3 regions of the Aeromonas sp. FDAARGOS 1414 genome follow, and region 2 is predicted to be linked to each of the others. Evidence: riboswitches for the same ligand, from Rfam matches in the RefSeq annotation. Region 2 holds a riboswitch; each other region holds the start of a gene.
What was found. A riboswitch is a leader RNA that binds a small molecule or an ion and turns the genes downstream of it on or off. The one in region 2 is predicted to bind cyclic di-GMP.
Positions count from the first base shown of each region.

Region 1: another riboswitch for cyclic di-GMP. It lies ahead of I6L44_RS11905 (glycosyl hydrolase family 18 protein); the one in region 2 lies ahead of gbpA (N-acetylglucosamine-binding protein GbpA).
Region 3: another riboswitch for cyclic di-GMP. It lies ahead of I6L44_RS20590 (immunoglobulin-like domain-containing protein); the one in region 2 lies ahead of gbpA (N-acetylglucosamine-binding protein GbpA).

Region 1 covers NZ_CP077210.1:2,683,180-2,690,338, forward strand. The annotation lists gene I6L44_RS11905 (glycosyl hydrolase family 18 protein) at 196-2,793, opposite strand; cyclic di-GMP riboswitch class I at 2,892-2,979, opposite strand; tRNA gene I6L44_RS11910 (tRNA-Arg) at 3,436-3,512, shown strand; gene I6L44_RS11915 (DMT family transporter) at 3,720-4,604, shown strand; gene I6L44_RS11920 (methyl-accepting chemotaxis protein) at 4,710-6,647, shown strand; gene I6L44_RS11925 (OprD family outer membrane porin) at 7,145-7,159, shown strand, end outside.
Region 2 covers NZ_CP077210.1:3,087,388-3,094,546, forward strand. The annotation lists gene I6L44_RS13820 (M3 family metallopeptidase) at 1-1,054, opposite strand, end outside; gene I6L44_RS13825 (methyl-accepting chemotaxis protein) at 1,328-3,010, shown strand; cyclic di-GMP riboswitch class I at 3,276-3,361, shown strand; gene gbpA (N-acetylglucosamine-binding protein GbpA) at 3,427-4,848, shown strand; gene I6L44_RS13835 (transporter substrate-binding domain-containing protein) at 5,007-5,843, opposite strand; gene I6L44_RS13840 (amino acid ABC transporter ATP-binding protein) at 5,840-6,601, opposite strand; gene I6L44_RS13845 (amino acid ABC transporter permease) at 6,598-7,159, opposite strand, start outside.
Region 3 covers NZ_CP077210.1:3,610,612-3,617,770, reverse strand. The annotation lists gene I6L44_RS16365 (hypothetical protein) at 1-251, opposite strand, end outside; gene I6L44_RS20590 (immunoglobulin-like domain-containing protein) at 420-2,609, opposite strand; cyclic di-GMP riboswitch class I at 2,660-2,745, opposite strand; gene prlC (oligopeptidase A) at 3,183-5,225, shown strand; gene I6L44_RS16350 (bifunctional diguanylate cyclase/phosphodiesterase) at 5,433-7,159, shown strand, end outside.

The sequences.
Region 1 (7,159 bases), 400 kb from region 2:
CCACGAATCAGGTTCACACCTTATCAGAGAGCAGTGCAGCCATCACTTGGGGAGAGCCTTCATGCCGGCACCACAAGTCGGCCTGACCGGATACAAGACAGAGCAGAAAAAGAGGGATTGGCAGAGCAACCAATGTTCAGCGCCGCGGGTTGCAAAAGCGGGGCATGACCAGCATGCCCCGCCACAACTCAAGCCTTATTTACAGCTGGCGGCCCCCACATCCTGCCAGACGTCGTGTTTGCCGGGCTCGTTGCCCTTGGTCCAGTATTGCGCTTTCCATTGACGGCCATTATGGGTGGTGATCTCGCCACCGTTGTAAGCTACATTGGCATCCCAACCCAGTTGCACCTTGCTCACCAGCAACCACTGATCTGCGGTACGGCTCGGCTCGTTGCCCTGAGTCCAATACTTGGCCTGCCACACCAGCTGGTTGTGACTCACCTTGTCACCGCCGTTGTAGACCTTGCTCGCCTGCCAGGCAGGCCAGTTGGCCGCATCCGGATCGGTGGCCGAGCAACCGCCACCACCGCTGACCGGCTTGACCGTCAGACGGGTTGCCGCGCTGGCATCCAGCGCGCCGTCGGAGACGGTGAGGCTAAGGTCATAGGCGGTGTCGCTGGTGACGCTCGGGCCGGTGACCACCAGGGTGGCGCTGTTCTGACCGCTGGCGGTGAGGCCGGCCGGTACCGTCCACTGATAGGTGAGCGGATCACCGTTCGGGTCAGACGCGGTCGCCTTGAGGGTCACCTGCTTGCCAGACTCCACGGAAGCGGTAGCCGGCAGGCTCACCAGTGGCGGCAGGTTGGGCTGCGGCGCCTTGTTGGTGACCACCACCTGATCCTTGGCACTCAACTGCTGGTCATCGGTCACTGTCAGCTCGAACACCAGATTGATGTCGGTGGACACGGCATCGAGTACAACGCGGGCCTTGGCCTGAGTGGCATCAAACAGGGTGGCCTGCGGGCCGGATACCTGCTTCCAGCTATAGGTGAGGGCGCCATTTTCCGCGTCGTGGGACGCGGAACCATTCAGCGTCACCTCGGTCGGGCCAGTGACACTCAGATCGCTGCCCGCGTTGGCCACCGGCGGCTTGTTAGCTGGCGGAGTGGTTCCCTCGCCGTGACCCAACCCCTCGTGCATGGCATTGAGGATGTCGCCGTTGTCGGCATCAATCTCCCAGGAGAAGAGGCCGCCCAGCTTGTTGGCTAGCACATACTGCCCCTTGGCCTTGACCGAGCGGTCGTTGTCATAGGTGATGAGATCGCCGGTCGAAGCCTTGAACAGATAGGGAGCCTCGGCCACCTCGTCGTAGCTCTTCTCCCAGCCAGCTCCCATCCGGTTGTTGACGATGTCGCGGTAATCGACCACGCCATCTTCCCAGGTGCCTTTCACCTTGCCGGTCGCCTTGCCGGTGAAGGGGTTGTTGCCCTGATAGCCGCTCACGCCAGTCCAGCCACGGCCATACATGGCGGCACCGACCACCAGCTTGCCGGGGTCAACCCCTTGCGCCAGCATCAGGTTGACTGCCTTGTCGGTGGTGTACTTGGTATCGGGATCCCAGCTCGCCGCGTAGAGGTTAGTCTGGTGGCCCAACTCGGTGTTGCTCCAGGCGCCGTTGTAGTCGTAGGTCATCATAAAGATGTGGTCCATATAGGGTTGGGCCGCCCTGTAGTCCACATCCTGGATCTTGTCCCCCCCGGCCCCGATAGCCGACGTCAGCTCATACTGGCGACCAGTCTGCGACTCCAGCTCGTCGAGCATGGCGCGCAGCTCCTTCATCAGGGCCACGTAGGTGGCACCATCACTCGGGCTACCCAGCTTCGGGTTGGCACCCTGTCCGCCCGGATACTCCCAGTCAATGTCCACGCCATCGAAGAATTTCCAGGTCTGCAGGAACTCTTTGACCGAGGCGACGAAGGTATCGCGCTTGGTTTTGTCACCGAGGAAGTAGAAGGGGTCGGAAAGGGTCCAGCCGCCGACGGAGGGGAGGATCTTGAGGTCAGGGTAAGCCTGTTTGAGCGCCATCAGGGCACCGAAGTTACCCTTGTAAGGCTCGTCATAGGCAGTCAGGCCACTTTGCGGCATCTGAACGGCGGCCCAAGGATCGTGGATCGCAACCTTGAAGTCGGCACGACCGGCACACGCACGTTGCAACGCCTGGAAGCTCCCTTCGATCTCCTTGAGGCTATCGTTGAGGCCATCCCCGCCACAGATGGGGGTGAAACCATAGAGGATATGGGTCAGGTTCTGGGCCGGGATCTTGTCCACTGTGAACTTGCGACCATAGACGCCCCACTCCACGTAGTAGGTACCGACCACCTTGCCGGACTTGTTGGCGTAGGGCTTGTTGTTCTCCTGCAACGCGGCCTTTAGCGGCGCCAGGTGGCTGCCATCGGTATCGGCGACCACGATCTCCTTGGCATCAGAGAGAGTACAGCCATCGGCATTGCAGAGGGCCACCTGCATCTGGTAGCGCCCACCTTTGTTCACCTTGAATTTGGCCGTGCCTGCAGCAGCAGAGGGGCCAGACCACACCTCCTTGCCATCAAGCAGTACCTTGGCAGTCTGGCCGACGTCACCGCTCCAGAGGTTCCAGTTCACCTCCACATCGGCGGCATCCTTGACCTTGACCAGATTGTTGTAGGAGGTTGCCGCCTGATCCACTTCAACAATGGCGAACTTGATGGGACCCCAGCCGATGGTGGGCTTGCCCGGCGCAGCCGCATAAACGGCAGATGAGGCAAGCAGGGAGCCGACCATCATGGCCAGCAATGCGGGTTTTGGACTTAGCATATTGTTTTCCTTTACGTTATGGACAAACGAAAGGGCAACACAACACGACAGGCAACACAAACACGACTACCCCTTGGCAAAGGCAGCCAGCATAACACTGTGGTGGCCCCGCTATCCCAGCTCAACAACGCCTTTAGACCGGAGGCTTTGCGTCCCGACTTTTCAATCGGTTTGCCCTTGTCACAACTTTATTTTCGGCGATAACTAATCGCGAATTAACTCTATGGCAATTTATATAACTAAGCAAACAAGACCATTCCAAACCCGCTACTGGCCGTACCTGACGCTGAGCCATAGCTTCATGATTCATCTTTAAAATACAAGGGAGCATTGGCCATGATTAATAGCTACCCAACTGATTAAGCTAAATATTTCACTAAAACAAAATAAAACGACAAAAGCTCAATACCTGTGGCACAACACAACAAGAGGTAGCCATACCTCACGGCAACAAGTGAATTAAAAGTCAATTTATTGCATACCAGTATCTTCCTCCCCCCACCCCTTCTTATTCAGACACCACAAACTTGTTTATCTGACCCCCAGAGCACAAACGTACAATCCGGCCAGAATGTAAGCAACTGGATAAACAGACATACGCAGTTGTTTATTTTTATTGGCATTTTTATATAATGCCCGCACGTCCCAGTGGCACAGCTGGATAGCGCGCGCCCCTCCTAAGGGCGAGGTCGCAGGTTCGAATCCTGCCTGGGACGCCACCCATCATCCCCTTTTCGCATTCACTCATCTCTTTGGCGATTCGTTCGACGTCCAGCAGCACTCTGCTTGCACCATCAAAATTCTCACCAAGTCACAAGTAATTGTATTCACGCGGCATTCGGCATCTCTCCTCTCTCTGATAGACTGCTTTTTTTGGCTGAGCCCTACGGCAAAGCCAGCAGCTTCATCTTGCAAAGGAGTGTTGGATGTCCGGATGTTCCTGGTGGGATAGATCCACCGGTTTTGCACTGCTGACCATTGTGCTGTGGGCCTCACTGGCGGCGCTGACGTCACGGGTCACCAGCGTGTCACCACTGGTGCTGGTCGGGCTGGTGCTGTTTTTCTGCGGGGTCGGGGCCTTGCCGTTTTGGCGCCAATGGCGCGCTCGTCCTATTACCTGGCTGGTGACGGTTACGGCATTGCTGCTCTACCATCTGCTGCTCTTTATGAGTTTTCGCCATGCCCCGGTGCTGGAGGCCAACCTCATCAACTACCTCTGGCCGCTCTGCATCATTCTGTTCACCCCGCTGTTGTTGCCCGGCCATCCACTCCATGCCCGTCATCTGCTGGCTGGCGCCTTTGGTCTGGCGGGCTCCATGCTGGTGATGGTCAATGGCGAGCTGCAACTGCAACAGACCTATCTGCCGGGATACCTGTTGGCGCTCGGTGCAGCTGTCGTCTGGGGAGCCTACTCGGTATTATCACGCCGTCTGCCGCCAGCCCCCGCCGTGGTCACTGCGGCAGCCTGTCTGCCCGCGGGTTTGCTGGCGCTGCTGCTTGCCCGTCTGCTGGAGGGGCCCCTGCCGCTCGCGCAGATCCCCACCAGTGACTGGTGGCTGATCATCGGGCTGGCGCTGGGCCCTATGGGGGCGGCCTTTGTGACCTGGTATCTGGCACTGCGAGACGGCGATCCACGCCGGATCGGTGCCCTTGCCTACCTGACACCGCTGCTGAGTACCTTGCTGCTGGTGTTGCTCAATGGAGAAACGCTGACTTCGCGCCATCTGCTGGCCGGTGCACTTATCATGGGAGGCGCCCTGCTCGGTATGCTTGGCCAACGCAACAGCGCTCAGGTATCCCCAGCCAGTTAAGCCGGCAAGATAGGACCACCTGACCATGCTGTCATAAAAACGCCATCATCCCTGTTTAGGCTCTGGCCACGCTCCCCCATGGTCTGTGCTGACAGGAATTACCCCGTGAAAATCGCCCATTACGCCACCCTCTCCTCCCTTGTTTTGTTACTGGTCGCGGGAGGACAGGCGCTGGCCCTCTACCACGGCTGGCAACAGCTTGCCCGTACCAATCAGGCCCAGCATCAGCACGAGACGCTGCAACAACTGGTGACAGTGACCCTGCAAAACAGCCTGCGTGACTACCTCAACAGCGGCGATCCACAGCAACTGACCGCTGCGGAGAAGATCCGCCAGCAAGCGCTTTCCTCGCTGACCACTCAGGATGATGCCGTGGCGGCCCCGCTCAGGCAGCAACTCGAACAGATGGGGCAGCGCATCGCACACGACTATCAGGCCGCAGGCAAGCTCTCGGGCAACAGCCAGCTGCTGCTGCAAAATGCGGAGAGTGAGCTGGGCAGCCAGGCCATGGCGCTGATCCGCTATGGGGAGCAAGGTGCCAGCACAGAACAATCTGCCGCGGCACAACAATATCGCAGCGGTGCGGCCGAGATCCTGGCGGGCCTGCCGCGCCTCGCCCATTTGCGCCAAAGCTATATGGAGCAGGGCAATGAAAAGCTGCTCGAAGGGATCCGCTTCGAGCTGGAGGCACTGCAAAAACAGGCGCAAGCACTGCAAGCCTTGCCGCTGATCGGCCTGTATGAAGAGGCGCCCGCCGATGAGTTCACGCTGGGGGAGCCGGTGCGCAAGGAGCTGGGAGATCAACCACGCAGCGAATTACGCTCGCTGCTGGGCCGCTATCCGCAGGAGCTGGCCAACAGCCGCACGGCGCTTCAGCAACAACAGGCTGGCCGCCAGACCGTGCAGCAAGACATCATGGCCATGTTGCAAGCGACCAGACAGATGGGGGAACTACTTGCCCACGAACGGCAAGCCGTCAATCAGGAGCTGGCCACCATCCTCGGCACGCTGGCGCTCTGTCTGGTGATAGTCGCCCTGCTGTTTGCGCTGGTGCAACGACGCTGGCTGCTCACCCCCTTGTTGCGACTGCGTGGAGCCTTTCTGCAGCTCGATCAGACGGGGCAGGCCGAGCCGTTGCCTGCCGGGCGCGATCGCAACGAGCTGGCCGATATTGTTGCCAGCTACAATCGGCTGATCGGTCGCCTGCAACTGGACCAGCAACAGAAAGAGGGGCAGCTGTCAGCGGTATCCCTCAGTCTGCAAGGAATGGTCAGTCAGGTTGACGAGATCCACCACAGCACCCGCACCACCGAACAGGTGGTCGACGAGAGCGGCCAGATGATGGATGAGCTGAACCTGCTGGCCGGAGAGGTCCATCAGGTCGCCGCCGACATCGCCCAGCATGCCCACCATAACGAACAGGCGATGAGCCAGAGCGAAGATCTGGTGGGGAGCATGCTGCACGCCACTCATCAGACAGGACTGGCGATTGACGAGAGCGATGAGGCGCTGCAAGCCCTCACCCGCTCGGTTGCCGATGTGACGGCCATTGTCGATGTGATCGGTCATATCGCTCAGCAGACCAACTTGCTGGCCCTCAACGCCGCCATCGAAGCGGCCCGCGCAGGGGAACAGGGACGCGGCTTTGCCGTGGTTGCCGATGAAGTGCGCCACCTCTCTGCCAATACCCAGCAATCCCTCAACCAGATCACCGATATTCTGGGGCGTCTGACCCAATCCGGTGAACAGCTTGGCACTGTACTGAACCGGATCACCAGCGAATCAAGCCGCCAGCGGGCACAGGCGGAACAACTGCGCCAGACTACCCAGGCGGTGAGGGAGATCGCCCGCAACACCGCAGTGATCGCCCTGCAGGGGGCCGACAACGCCAAAAGTCAGGAACACAAACTGGCCAGTTTTGCCGATCTTATCGCCCGTATCCATCAGCATGCCCGTCAGGTGAGTCAGCTCTCGGTGCAGGTCTCGTCCCATATCCACCATCAGGCGCAACAGATCCCCCGCATCCTCGGCCAGCAAGGCTGACCCTATTCGCCCCACATCCCCACCAATTCACTTTCCCTCGACCAGAGGGAAAGTTTTTTTGTAGCACAAAATTATATGTTGCCTGCAGGTTAACAGCTTCCCTTCCCCCGTATCTGATGAAAACCCGCACCGGCGCTGGCCACACCTCCAAGAAAACGCTCTCATTACCGTGATACCTGCCATGAGGCTGTTTACGACCTTGCCCATGATTATTTGCACTCGGTCATACTTTTGAAACGTTGAGGGAACTTTTCATTGATATTTCGCACCGCGAACGTACTCTTGGAGTTGTCCGATAGCCAAGAATCGGAACAAAAAAAACAACATGTGATGATCAGGACTGCCAACTACAGATGTGCCAAGACATCCGGGTTTGCAGGTAGCCAAGAGAAGATTTTTTGCCCTTCGGGGTTTTGATTGCAATGCCAATACCGAGCGGTAGGCCCGATGCCAGCTGCCGGAAAAAAGCTAAGTCCATAAAATCAGGAGCAATAAAAATGGAAAAAGTGATC
Region 2 (7,159 bases):
AGGGGGCATTGCCGGTGACATTGGCAAAATGCGCGGCGTGGCCCCCCTCGTGGAACAGGGTGTTGAGCCCGCTCCAGCCGCTGCCCACCTGCGCCGGATCGGCCAGGCTGGTGAAATTGACCACCGCAGGTATCCACTCCCCCTGCTGGAAGAAGCTCGGCACCGGGCCGTGGCAGAAGCCGTTCTCGTATTTCCCCTCCCGGGTCAGCAAGTCCAGGGTGAGGGTCGCCCCGCGATACTGGATGCCGAGACGACGGAAGCTCTCGACCCAATCCTTCAGCGCCCGCGAGAAGGGCACATAAGGATCGAGCTGGCGGGTTACATCACCACTGATGGCGTAGCGCAGGTTATGGGGCATCAGGGCCGCCTCCCCCTTGGCCGCTTTCAGCTCGGCAAGGCTTTGCTGCAGCCGGGCGTCGGTGCGGGAAATGAAGTCGTCGAGAATGGAGAACAACTGCTCCGGGCTCATCTGCTCGTTCTTGCGCACCTTGTAATCGAAGTAGTCGCGATAGCCCATGGCTCTGGCAAAGCGGTTGCGCAGCGCCACCACCTCGAGAAAACCATTGCCGACCACCCACTGCTCCAGGGTGTGGAACATGGCGAGCGCGCTCTGGCGCACCGCCTCGCTCGGGCTGGCGGCAAGGGAGGTACTGGCGGCGGGTAGGCTACCAGCCACCTGCTGGCCATGCTCATCCAGCAGGGTCAGTTTCAGCCCCTTGCGGCGGGCGAACAGCGCCGCCTCGGCAGCCACCAGCTCATCCATCAGGGCGGCAGCGGCGGGATCTTCAATCACATTGCACTCGAAGAAGGCGATCCAGCCTTGCAGACCGCGCTTGATATCATCCTCGTCGGCCTGCGCCAGCATCTCCCGCAATTCGGGCAGACGGGCCGGATTGGCGCAAAAAGCCTTGTAGGCCTGCTCGGCCGCGGTAAAACCGGCCTGATCGTCGCTGGTGCCCATATAGGTGGACCAGAAGAGATCCTCCTTGCGCCTGTGTACCTGCAGATAGTCGGCGTTGAGCTGGTTGAAGTAATTCCTGGCAATGGAACTCATAAATTCCCTCTTGTTATGGGGTCACCCGCAGCGGGGCCCACTCCTTTTTTAGTGAAATGCCAAATGATTCACACTCTTTGGCAAAAATTGCGCAGGGATGCGCCTGAACACGCTACCAAAAAATGGGGAGTGCTGTCTGCTGGCTATACTGTTGTCAAAACGCTCATTTAAGGGCGCGCGACCACTGGTTAATAGTAAATAAGTTGTTACATCAAGCAATTGGCTGCCGCAGTAACGAGCCATAGAAAATCAACAGGGAATGAGGGTTTCGTCATGTTCAAGCTCGGTGATATCACCGTGAGCCGCAAATTGTTTTTGCTGCTCACGTTGGCGTTTGTCGGTTTTGTCTCGCTGCTGTTCATCTCGGCCAACGCGCTCCAGCGCAATCTGATGAGTGAGCGAGAGGCGCGGCTCAATGCGGTATTAAGCCAGGCCATGAGCCAGATCCAGTTTCTGGCCAGCACCCTGCCTATGGAGCAGGCGCAGCAAGAGGCACGCAAGCTGCTGACCAATATGCGCTTTGACGACAACAACTATCTGTTCGTGATCAATGAGAACCGCCAGATGCTGGTGCACCCCATCCGGCCGGAGCTGGTCGGCCAGACCATGGGGGAAGGAACAGGTGCCACCGCCGGGCAGTTCTGGCTGCAGATGGTCGATATTGCCAAGGGAGGCAAACAGGGCACCCTGCAATATGTCTGGAGCGGCCCATCGGGCGAAACTGCTGACAAGCTCTCCATGGTGTCAGGCTATCAACCCTGGGGCTGGATCCTCGGTTCCGGCATGCTGCTGCAAGATATCCAGCAGACCATCTGGGCCCAGTACATGAAGATGGGTAGCGCCACCGCCATTGTGACCCTGCTGATGGGGCTGCTGGGCTGGCGCATCACCCGCTCCATCGTCTCCCCCCTCAACCAGATCAACAACGCCATGCAACGGGTCGCCCAGGGGGATCTGGTGGTGAGCATCCCGGTACATGGCAAGGATGAGCTGGGCATGGTCGCCCGCTGTACCAATCAGAGTCTCGATGCCATTCGTCACGCCCTGCTGGAGGCCAGTCTGGGTGCCCGCAACGTGGCCGATGCAGCCCTGCGCATCGCCGCCTCCGCCGAGCAAACCAATCAGGCGGTGAGCAGCCAGCGGGATCAGCTGGCCCAGCTCGCCACAGCCATGAATGAGATGAGCGCCACCATCTCCGATGTGGCCGGGCATGCCGAAAATACCGCGCGGGATACCCAGGAAGCGACCGGAGAAGCTGGCCTCGGCAACCGTGACGTTCACGCCAGTGTGCACGGCATCAAGGCGCTGGCTACCGAGGTGGAGCAGGCCACCCTGCAGGTCAACCAGCTCAAAGAGGGGGTCATGCAGATCGGTGAAGTGACCGCCGTCATCAGCTCCATCTCGGATCAGACCAATCTGCTGGCTCTCAACGCCGCCATAGAGGCCGCCCGTGCTGGCGAGCAGGGGCGTGGCTTTGCCGTAGTCGCCGATGAAGTGCGCCAGCTGGCCAGTCGTACCCGCCAGTCCACCGAAGAGATCCAGAGCACCATCGCCCAGTTGCAGCAACGGGCCGTCACTGCTGCCAATGCCATGGATGCCAGCCGAAAACTGGCCGAAAGCAGCGTCAACCAGTCACAACAAGCGGGTCAGGATCTCACTCTGATCGTCAACCATATCCAGCATGTGAGCGACATGGCGACCCAGATCGCTACCGCCGCCGAACAGCAGAGCATGGTGGCCGAGGATATGAATCGCAACGTCAGCGGCATCAACGACTCGGCGCTCGAGATGTCCCAGTCCGCCTCGCAACTGGCGCAGGAGAGCGAACTGCTGGCCGGTCTCTCCCGCAGCCTGGATGAGCGGCTTGCGGTGTTCAAACTGGGCAAGGAGTCCAGCAAGACTCCTATGATGCCAACTCTACATCACTCCAATAGCGAGCAGCGCGCCCGCCATTGATGGCGTCAATCCGTGTCGCCTTGTCACTCGACCTGCCAGCTCGGCTGGCAGGTTTTTTTAAGCCGAAAAACGCGCAGCAAGCATGCATCTTATCGGCATATTCAACGGCATTCGACGCCATTCATAAACAAGAGAACAATTTAAAAACAGCCAGTTAGAACGTTTTTTGTGCCACCGGATTATGCATTTAAACATTCAACTTCAAATAATTAATCAATGCGGTGCACAATGCTGATGGCCGAACATTTGGCCCATCACTAACCATCTAGTCATTTGGCAAACTGACCGAAAGGTCGGGACGCAAAGCCTCCGGTCTACAGACGTTTTGTCCAGGATAGCGGGGTTGCCACACGCAAGTGTGCATCGGGGAACTCCCTGGCCAACTGACTGCCCACATCTATCGAACAGAGGAATGTATGGCAGCAAAAATCCAACTCAATCACATCGCGGCGGTGCTGGCCCTGCTGGCCAGCGGCAGCGCCCTGGCTCATGGCTACATCAGCCAGCCCGAGAGCCGCAACTACCTGTGCAAAACCGGCGGCAACAGCCAGTGTGGAGGCGTACAGTGGGAACCCCAGAGCGTGGAGGGGCCATCAGGCTTCCCGCAAACCGGCCCGCAGGATGGTCAAATCGCCTCGGCGGGCAGCCCGCGCTGGAGCGAGCTGAACATCCAGACCAGCGACCGCTGGACCAAGCGTGAAATACAGCCCGGCCCCTTCGCCATCAGCTGGACCTTCACCGCCAACCACGTCACCCGCAACTGGCGCTACTACCTCACCAAGCAGGACTGGAACCCCAATCAACCGCTCACTCGCGACTCGTTCGACCTGACCCCCTTCTGCGTCATCGACGGCAACATGGTGCAGCCGCCCAAGCAGGTGACCCATAACTGTGTCCTGCCGGAGCGCACCGGTTATCAGGTGATCCTCGGCGTGTGGGAAGTGGGCGACACCAGCAACAGCTTCTACAACATCATCGATGCCAAGTTCAAAGATGGTAGCCAGCCGCCGCTGGAGTGGAGCCAGGCCGGCACCATCTACCCCTCCATCGACCTCGCGGTGGGTGACAAGGCGATGACCCGGGTATTCGATGCCAACGGCGAGCGCCCCGATCTGCAGACCGTGCTGACCATCACCAATGCCGAGCAGGGCCAGAAGAACAACTGGGCCCATGCCCTCGCCGGCAAGCTCAACGCCGAGCAGAGCCTGATCCGCGCCGGTCAGCAAGGAGCCGATGGCCAGTTCAATCCGATCTACGGCATGAACCCCGTCTATCTGCATCGAGACAGCAAACTGGATCGAGTCGAGATTGATCTGCAACAGCTGCAGCCGCCGGTAGTGGACAGCATCAGCGTCAGCGGTCTGGCCAGCGACTATGTGCTGGACAACGGCAAGGCAACCCTCGATTTCACCGTCACCACACAGGGCGATCTGGCCGTCACCAACACCCTCTATGACCACGGCGGCGTCGCCAAGGGTGAAAGCAGCGCTGACATCAAGGACAGCAGCCACACCTTCACCATGGCGCTGGAAGGGCTCAAGGCCGGTCACCACCAGCTGGTGATCAAGGCCACCCCGAAAACGGGCGGCGAGACCATTCAGCAGACCATGGATCTGATGTTCAAGGAGCAGAGCAGCGGCGAATACGACTTCGTCTTCCCGAACTCGCTCAAATCCTATGCCGCCGGCACCAAGGTGCAGCAGCCGAAAAATGGCAAGATCTATCAGTGCAAGCCCTTCCCCTACAGCGGCTACTGCCAGCAGTGGACCACCACTGCCACCCAGTACGAGCCGGGTTTCGGCTCCCACTGGCAAATGGCGTGGGATGAAGTGCACTAACCCACGCTTGGCCACATAAAAAAGGGCGTCCTCTCTAGCAGGGGACGCCCGGAAAAATCAAACCTTGCGGTTTGCATACCAACGGAACCAAGACCTCACTCTTCACTTACTTCACACACTCAACACACTCAACACACTCTTCAAACAGGATTTGTCCATTAACCCTGCCATTTTCCTCCTTCGACAATCACATCATTCGGATCGGTATCAGGGCTCAGCTTGTCACGCACATACTGGTCATAGAGTTTCAGCAGGTACTTCTCCTCCCCCAGCTTGGCGAGACGGTCGTTGACCCAGTCACGCAGCTCGATATTGCCCTTCTTCACCGCCGGGGCGATCGGGTCTTCCGAGCCCAATTTTTCGGGCAATACCCGGTAGCCCGGATTCTCCTTGGCCCAGCTGAACAGCACCAGATTGTCCTGGGCGTAGGCGTCACCGCGCCCTTGGGCCAGTGCCTGCAAAGATTCGGTGTTCTTCTCGAACTTGAGAACCTTCCACTCTGGGTGGTTACGGGTCAGCCAGATGTCGGCCGTGGTGCCGGTGGTCACGATCAGGGTCTTGCTGGCCAGATCATCGAGCTTCTTGGCCGGACTCCCTTCCGGCACCAGCACCTGTACCGCCACTCGCAGGTTCGGGTTGGTGAAATCCACCACCTCGCGCCGCTCCGGGGTCACCGTCATATTGGCGAGGATCAGATCCACCTTGTCGCTCTGCAGGAAGGGGATGCGGCTGGCTGGCTCCACCGCCACGAACTCGATCTTGTTCTCGTCCCCCAGCAGATCCTTGGCGAAGCGGCGGCCGAGATCGGTGTCAAAACCGACGTAGTTCCCCTTCTCGTCCACGTAGCCAAACGGCGGCTTGTCGGTGAAGACGCCGACGATGAGCTTGTCCCGCGCCTTGATCTTGTCGAGGGAACCGTCCGCCGCATGGGCGGCGCCACTGGCAATACCCAGTCCCAATAAGGCACTAAGCAGAACCGAGGTGATTTTTTTCATGCTGACTCCTTTCGTTTGATGACATTTGTATAAGAAAACTTGGCGAGGAACTGGCGCGCACGCTGGCTCCTGGGATTGTCGAAAAATTGGTGAGGTGCTGCCTGCTCCAGAATGTGGCCGCCATCCATGAAGACGATGCGATCCGCCACCGCCCGGGCGAAGGCCAGCTCGTGGGTGACGATAAGCAGGGTCATGCCGCTGCCGGCGAGATCGCGGATCACCTCCAGCACCTCCTGCACCATCTCGGGATCCAGCGCAGCGGTCACCTCGTCAAACAGCATCACCTGCGGGTTCATGCACAGCGCCCGCACGATGGCGATGCGCTGCTGCTGGCCGCCGGAAAGCTGGCGCGGATAGTCATGGCGCCGCTCCCACAGGCCGATGCGGGTCAGCAGCTGCTCGGCTTGCAGCAGTGCCTCTGCCCGCTCCCGCTTTTGCACCTGCAGGGGGCCGAGCAGCACATTTTCCAGCACCGTCAGGTTGGGGAAGAGGTGATAGCTCTGGAACACCATGCCGATCCGCTGGCGCACCCGCTGCCAGTCGGTGGCACCATCCAGCAACACACCATCGAAGCGGATCTCGCCCCCCTGAATGGGTTCGAGCCCGTTGAGAGTGCGCAGCAGTGTGCTCTTGCCACAGCCGCTAGGCCCCAGGATGACGATCACCTCCCCGGCTCGCACGCTGAGGCTGATCCGATCCAGCACCAGATTCGGGCCGAACTGTTTACTGACAGAACCGAGTTCAAGCAGAGGTGTCATACCGCATTACCCCATTGTTGCTCCAGCCGGCGCGAGGCGAGCGAGAGCGGATAGCAGACCAGAAAAAAGAACAGAAACAGCAGACCGTAAATAAGCAGCGAGCCATAGGTGCGCTCGATGACCTGCTGGCCCACCTTGATCACCTCCACCACCCCGATCAGCACCGCCAGCGAACTGGTCTTGATGATGCGGGTGTAGATGTTGATGGTCGGCGGCGTCAGCCGCTGCAACGCCTGCGGCAGCAACACATGGCGATAGAGCTGCCAGGTCGAGAGCCCGAGCGCCAACCCGGCCTCCTGCTGACCACGGGCGAGGGAGTTGAGGCCACCGCGCACCACCTCTCCCACCTCGCTGGCGCCCCAGAGGGCGAGTACCAGCACGGCGCACCAGAAGGCCGGAATATCGAGGCCGAAAAAGATCGGCAACCCGAAGAAAAAGAGATAGAGCCACACCAGCACCGGCACTACCCGAAACAGCTCGAGATAAAGCCGCAGCAGGCCCCGCACCAACCGGCCGCCCTGTTGTGCCAACACGCCGTAAGCGACACCGCCGAGGGTG
Region 3 (7,159 bases), 520 kb from region 2:
TCGAACAGGATGTGGTTATCCGCCGTCAGCGGGTAGAGCAGGCCGTTGATGGCAAGGTGGCGCTTGCCATCCTTGATGATCACGTCCTGCTCGTCAGCCGCACTCTGATGCAGCGCGGCGAGGCGTGCCGTCATCTGTTCGTAGTGCTCCTGATAGGTTTGTTTGAAATAGGCTTGTTCGCGCTCATCGGCCACGACATGGGCCGACAGCAGCAAACCGAGCAGGGTGGCAAGCTTGGTGGTTCTTGGCATGGTGATTTCCTTATCTTGGTTGTTGTTGGATGTTTTTGGGTGGTTGGCAAGCATGTAAAAGAGAGGGGCTAACCCGTCCGGGTCAGTGCATCCTGCCCATCGGCAGCGTGGCCGACGGGCAGGATATGGGCGGGGGCCTGTCGGCCCCCGTTAGTGGTTGGGGCAAGGTCAGAGCTTGATCCAGGCATCGCTCCAGGCAGAGCCGGTACCCGGCGCATAGTGGCTGGTCGAGCCGCCACACCAGCCGCTGTAGGGCCAGGGTTTGCACTCGTAGTTGCCACCGGCATTGCTGACCCGATCACCGGCCTGATAGCCGGTGTTGGGGGCGTAGGCCGGGTAGTCACCTTCGCCACCGCTGCTGCTTTCTTCGGTCAGCGCAACCGGGAAGCGCTGCACCACCGGCTGCTGGCCGTCAGCCAGACCGGTGATCACCACTTCGTAGCTGCCATCGGTGACATTGCTGCCCTGCAGCACCAGGGTGCTGGTGCCGTTCACCTGGCTGCTGGTGGTACCGTGGCTGAGTCCGCTCTGCTCCAGAGTTGCGGTGATCTGTACCGGGTTGGCGGTGGTCACGTTGAAACGGATGCTGACCTGACCGTTGACTATGGTGTACTCGCTCGCCATGGCGCTGACGGTGAAGTCGCTGCTGCCTTCGGCGGGTGGCGTTGTGCCGCCGCAGTCGCTGTCGCCCTGTACGCGCCAGACGCCCCAGTCACCCGTGGTGCCCGGCTCTTCGTTCTGGGTCCACCAGCCAGCCAGCCAGTTCTTGCCGTTGTGGCTGACGATGTCGCCGCCCACGTAGACCTTCTTGGCATCCCAACTGTTTTCACAGACGGCGCCCTGCTCCCTGACGGTCACGTTGCGCTGCTGGGTTACCTGCTGACCGGCGCTGTCGCTCACCTGATAGGTGAGGGTGTAGCGGCCGACCTTGCTGCTGTCGACGTTGCCGCTGACCTTGATTTGGGCGGTCAGGTCGCCATCTTCTTCATCATGGGCGCTGACGCCGGTCATCGGATCGAAAGCGGTACCCAGTTCCAGCGTGGTGTCGGTGACACCGCTGAACACCGGCTTCATGCTGTAGACCTCGATGGTGCGTACCTGCTCGGTGACGTTGTTGTCGCGATCGCTCACCTTGTAGGTGAGGGGGTAGAGGCCGATGCGCTGGCTGTCTACCGATCCTTCCACCTGGATCTGGCCAGTCAGGTCGCCATCTTCCTTGTCGTTGGCGCTGACCCCGGCCAGCGGATCAAAGGCAGTACCCTGCTTGATGCGGGTATCGCTCAGGCCGCTGAACACCGGCTTGCCGTTGTCGACCGGGGGCGTGATCTCCTGATCGTGGATGAAGGGGCCGTAGCTCTTTATGAAGGATTCGTTGTAGGACTGACCGGCGGCGTTGCGGCCCATGTCCCAGTTGATGGACCAGGTCATCACGCCACGCAGCGGTTGCCCCTCGCTCTTCAGGCGGTTGAAGGCGTTGTAGAGCTTCTGCGGATCCTGCACATAGCCAGTGGCTGCGGCGTCAATGTTGGTCGGAATACCGAACACCAGCTTGTCATGGGGGATCTTGTAGAAGCCGCGGGTACCGTTGCTCAGCGAATCCGCCATGTAGTAGATGAACTCTTCTTTCAGGGCATCGTTGTTCTGGGCAATCCAGCCGATGCCATCGATGTAGATACCGTCGCCACCCTGGTTGTAGAACTGGGGGTTGATCCAGTCGTAGTACCCTTCCAGATTGCGGATATAGGGGATGTAGGCGCCAGTCTGGGTCAGATAGGGGAACTCCGGCGCCATGGTGATGAGGAAGTTTTTCCCCTGGGCGCGGTAGTGATCCTTGACCAGACGCAGGGCTGCCGGGATCACGGTCTGGTTGTCGGCGGCGGTGATGGCGGCCTGTTCCAGATCGATATCCAGCCCGTCGAAGCCGTAGGTCTCCACCAGACGGATGATCTCGTCGGCAAAGGCCTGCTCCTGACCCTTGCGCAGCTCGATGTGTGCATCGGCACCGCCCAGCGCCAGCAGCACGGCTCGGCCCTGACGGTTCAGCTCGGCGATCTGCTCGATAAACTGGCTTTCGCTCATGCCGATGGCCGGGTCGAGTTTGAAGGTGGGGATGGGATCGCTGCCATAGACCTTCATGAAGGAGACATCGACCACGTTGTATTGCGGGTTGACCTGATCGAGCTTGACGCAGGGGGCGATACCGCCCTTGTAGCCCGAGCCGTCACACCAGTTGTGCCAGTAGCCGACCACTACGCCGGACTGGGGGTTAACCATCGCCTGACCGGCACTGGCGGCATATGCCATGGGGGTGCCCATGCCGAGCAGGCAGCCAAGCAGGGATAATTTGAGTTTGTTCATCGTCTCTCCGTACGGTGCAAATGGGGCGTCGGTTGTGACCGGACGTCCCCGGGGGCAGCCCCGCTGTCATAGGTGTTTTCCCTTAGACCGGTGGCTTTGCGTCGCGCCCTTTCGGGTCACTTTGCCTTTTTCACCCGATTTCTGTGCAGCACAGAGAATCAAGTGACCTGCATGGCAGGTTACCTATGATAGATGCTTGAAAATAAATTAATCAATAGTTGGTTTTGATTCTAATTGACTGAAAAATATTGATAATTTGTTACAGTTACCACATCTTGTCCGTTTCCATGATTGAGCATGACGGCACTTGGCTGGCAGCTGTGGCGCCGGTAAATGGCGGCTTTTTGCCCCTTGAAAGTAGCGATAAGAGCCAAAAAAGGCCCACAGATTCATCCTGTTACTGGCTGTTGATGGCAAAACTGCAGCAACGGCAGAGATCCGGGTCGCAATGGCTGGAAAAGTACAGGGTTGCGGCGGATTCCCGCTTGATTATTGCGTGGCTTGGCCACATGTTAGAAAGCCATACAGAGCTGCTAAAGCGGTCTGTTCAAGACCAAACAAGAGGTAACCGGGATGAATAACCCTTTGCTGACAATGGATTCACTGCCCCCTTTCAGCCAGATCAAGCCGGAGCAGGTTCAGCCTGCCGTGATTCAGGCGATTGCTGACTGCAAGCAGAAGATCAGCGATGTGCTGGCCCAGCGTGATCCCCATACCTGGGATAGCCTGATTGCCCCGCTGGAAGAGGTAAATGACCGCCTGTCACGGATCTGGTCACCGGTCAGCCACCTCAACTCCGTACTCAACAGCGAAGCGCTGCGCGAGGCCCATGACGCCTGCCTGCCGCTGCTCTCCGAATTCCAGACCTATGTCGGTCAACATGAAGGGCTCTATCAGGCCTATCTGGCCCTCTCCCAGAGCGATGATTTCCCGCTGCTCAGCGGCGCCCAGCGCAAGGAGATCCAGAATACCCTGCGTGACTTCCGCCTCTCCGGCATCGGTCTGCCTGCCGAGGCGCAGCAGCGCTACGGCGAAATTCAGGCCCGCCTCTCCGAGCTGGCCTCCCGTTTCAGCAACAACGTGCTGGATGCGACCCAGGGCTGGCACAAGCTGGTGGTTGATGAAGCCGAACTGGCTGGTCTGCCCGAGAGCGTGCGTGCCGCTGCCCGTCAGATGGCTGAACTTAAAGGCAAAGAGGGGTGGCTGTTCACGCTGGATATCCCTTCCTACCTGCCGGTGATGATGTACGCGGACAACCGCGAACTGCGCGCCGAGATGTATGAGGCCTTCACCACCCGCGCCTCCGATCAGGGCCCCAATGCGGGCAAGTGGGACAACTCCGCCATCATGAGCGAGCTGCTCACCCTGCGCCGCGAACTGGCCCAACTGCTGGGCTTTGCCAACTATGCCGAGCTCTCCCTGGCCACCAAGATGGCGGACAAGACCGAACAGGTGGTGAGCTTCCTCACCGATCTGGCGGCCAAATCCCTGCCGCAAGGCAAGGCCGAGCTGGAGGAGATCCGCGCCTTCGCCGCCGAGCAGCATGGTCAGAGCGAGCTGGCCGCCTGGGATCTCGCCTACTACGCCGAGAAGCTCAAACAGCACAAGTTCTCCATCTCCGATGAGCAGCTGCGCCCCTATTTCCCTGCCAACAAGGTGGTGAAAGGGTTGTTCGAAGTGGTCAAGCGGGTGTTCGGCATGAAGGTTCGCGAGCGCCTCGGCATCGACACCTGGCACCCTGACGTGCGCTTCTACGACATCTTCGATGCCGACGACGAGCTGCGCGGTAGCTTCTATCTCGACCTCTATGCCCGCGAGCACAAGCAGGGCGGGGCCTGGATGGATGTTTGTTTGGGTCGTCGCTACCGTCAGGATGGCTCGCTGCAAAAGCCGGTGGCCTACCTGACCTGCAACTTCAACGGTCCGGTGGATGGCAAACCTGCGCTGTTCACCCACAACGAAGTAGTTACCCTGTTCCACGAGTTCGGCCACGGCATTCACCACATGCTGACCCGGGTCGATGTGGCCGGCGTGGCCGGCATCAACGGCGTGGCCTGGGATGCGGTAGAGCTGCCGAGCCAGTTCCTCGAGAACTGGTGCTGGGAGTCCGAAGCACTGGCCTTTATCTCCGGCCACTACGAGACCGGCGAACCGCTGCCAGCCGATCTGCTGGAGAAGATGCTGACCGCCCGCAACTTCCAGGCTGCGATGCAGATGTTGCGCCAGCTGGAGTTCGCCCTGTTTGACTTCCGTCTGCACCAGGAGTTTGATCCGGCCAATCCGGCGCAGCTTCCGGCGCTGCTGGATGAGGTGCGCAGTCAGGTAGCAGTGATGACGCCACCGGCGTTCAACCGCTTCCAGCACAGCTTCTCCCACATCTTCGCGGGCGGCTATGCGGCGGGCTACTACAGCTACAAGTGGGCCGAGGTGCTCTCTGCCGATGCCTTTTCCCGCTTCGAGGAGGAGGGCATCTTCAACCCGGCCACCGGACAATCTTTCCTGAAGAATATTCTGGAGAAGGGGGGCTCGAAGGAGCCGATGGAGCTGTTCCGAGCCTTCCGTGGCCGTGAGCCCAAGGTGGATGCACTGCTGCGACACAGCGGGATCGCTGCCTGAGATTCCTGACCCGCCGCCTGTGTGAGCTTCAAGCAGGTACACTGTTTTGCGGCATAGTGGGATCGAGTCGTGATTTCTGCGACAAAAAGGGACCTTTTGGTCCCTTTTTTCAAGGCTTTTTAATATCTTGCTGATTGCATATTTGCACTGCCCACGGCTCTTCAGTAGAGTCGTGTTCTAACCTTCAAGGAGAGAAAGCCACTTGCCATGAGGCGAGCACTCGATTCCGTCTATCAAATCATCTCCAGTCTGGCTCATTCGAGCGGCCAGGGATATTTCGATACCTTTGTGAGTGAAATCGCCGCTGCTGTGATGGCTGATGTCGTCCTGATCGCCAGCAGGGAATCAAATGCTACCCACCTGACGGTTCAGACCGCCTATCCCTCCTCCCTTGACACCGATGCCCTGACGCTGCCACTGACTGACTCTCCCGATGCCATTACCTGGCAGGAGGGGGAAGCCTGGTTCAGCGATCGTCTGCTTCAGCTCTTTGCCAACGTTCCCCTTGCACAGGAGTGGCAACCTCAGGCCTATGCCGGGATTGTCCTCAGGAATGCAGATGGCGAGACCATAGGTATCTGCGCCCTGCTTTATCGTCAGCCGCAGGCCAATATGAGCAAGGTGATTGGGTTACTCCGGTTGCTGGCTCCGTTGGCGGGTCGTGAGCTGGCGCTGATGCTGCAACGACAGCTGCCCCCCCCTCTGCCTGAACCGTCCCATGCATTGCAGAGCATGCTGTTCCAGGCTCCGGTGGGGATCGGTAAGCTGGATCTGGCTGGCCGTATCCTCTGGGCCAACCCGGCCATCGAGCAGATGCTTGGCTATCCCCTCGACGAGTTGCTGCAGCGATCCATCTCCGACATCAACCATCCCGAGGATTGGCAGGGCAGCCTCGTTTGCTACGAAGAGATCCGCCGTGGCGAGCGCAGCAGTTTCACCCGGGAGAAGCGCTACTTCTGCAAGGGGGGGCAGATCCTGTGGGGGCGGGTAACCGTCACCCTGATCCGTGACAAGCAGCAGCAGCCGGACTACCTGATGGTGCTGCTGGAGAATATCGATCCTCTCAAGCGCCATGCGGAGCAGCTCAAGCTCTCCCACCGGGTCTATGACAATCTCTCCGAGGCGATCCTGGTCTGTGATGCCGATAGCCGCATCATCTCGGTCAATCCGGCCTTCGAGCAGATCACCGGCTACAGCAGTGACGAGGTGCGAGGCCAGCGCCCCAGCCTGCTCAAGTCGGGGCTGCACGATCAGACCTTCTATGCCGACATGTACCACGCGCTGGAGCGGGTGGGGGTATGGCGTGGTGAGGTGTGGAACAAGCGCAAGAATGGCAAGCTCTATCCACAGCAGTTGATGATTAGCACCCTGCGGGAAGGGGGCAGGATCAGCCAGTACATCGCCATCTTCAGCGACCTCTCCCAAACCAAACTGGCCGAGCAGAAGATCGCTGCACAGGCCAACTATGACAACCTCACCAGCCTGCCCAACCGCTGGCTGTTCAGTCGCTGTCTCAGCCGCTTCTGCGAGCGGGGCGAGCGCTTTGCGCTCATGGTGCTCGACCTCAACAACTTCAAGGCGGTCAACAACAGCATGGATCACCATGCCGGTGACGCCCTGTTGCGGGAGGTGTCGGACCGGCTGGTGAGCCGGGTGCGCACCGAGGACCTGGTGGCCCGCATCGGTGGTGACGAGTTCGCCTTTCTGGTGCCAGGCATCGTCACCCGTCGTCAGGCCGAGGTGTTTGCCAAGCAGGTTATCGGTAGCTTTACCCGTCCCTTTATGCTGGCCAACCAGCATCTCTATGTTACGGCAACCGTGGGGATGACCCTCTGCCCCGTCGATGGTAGCGAGAGTGACGAGCTGCTGCGAAACGCCGAACAAGCGTTGTTTGCCGCCAAGCGGCAGGGGCGGTTGATCGGTACCTACTGCTC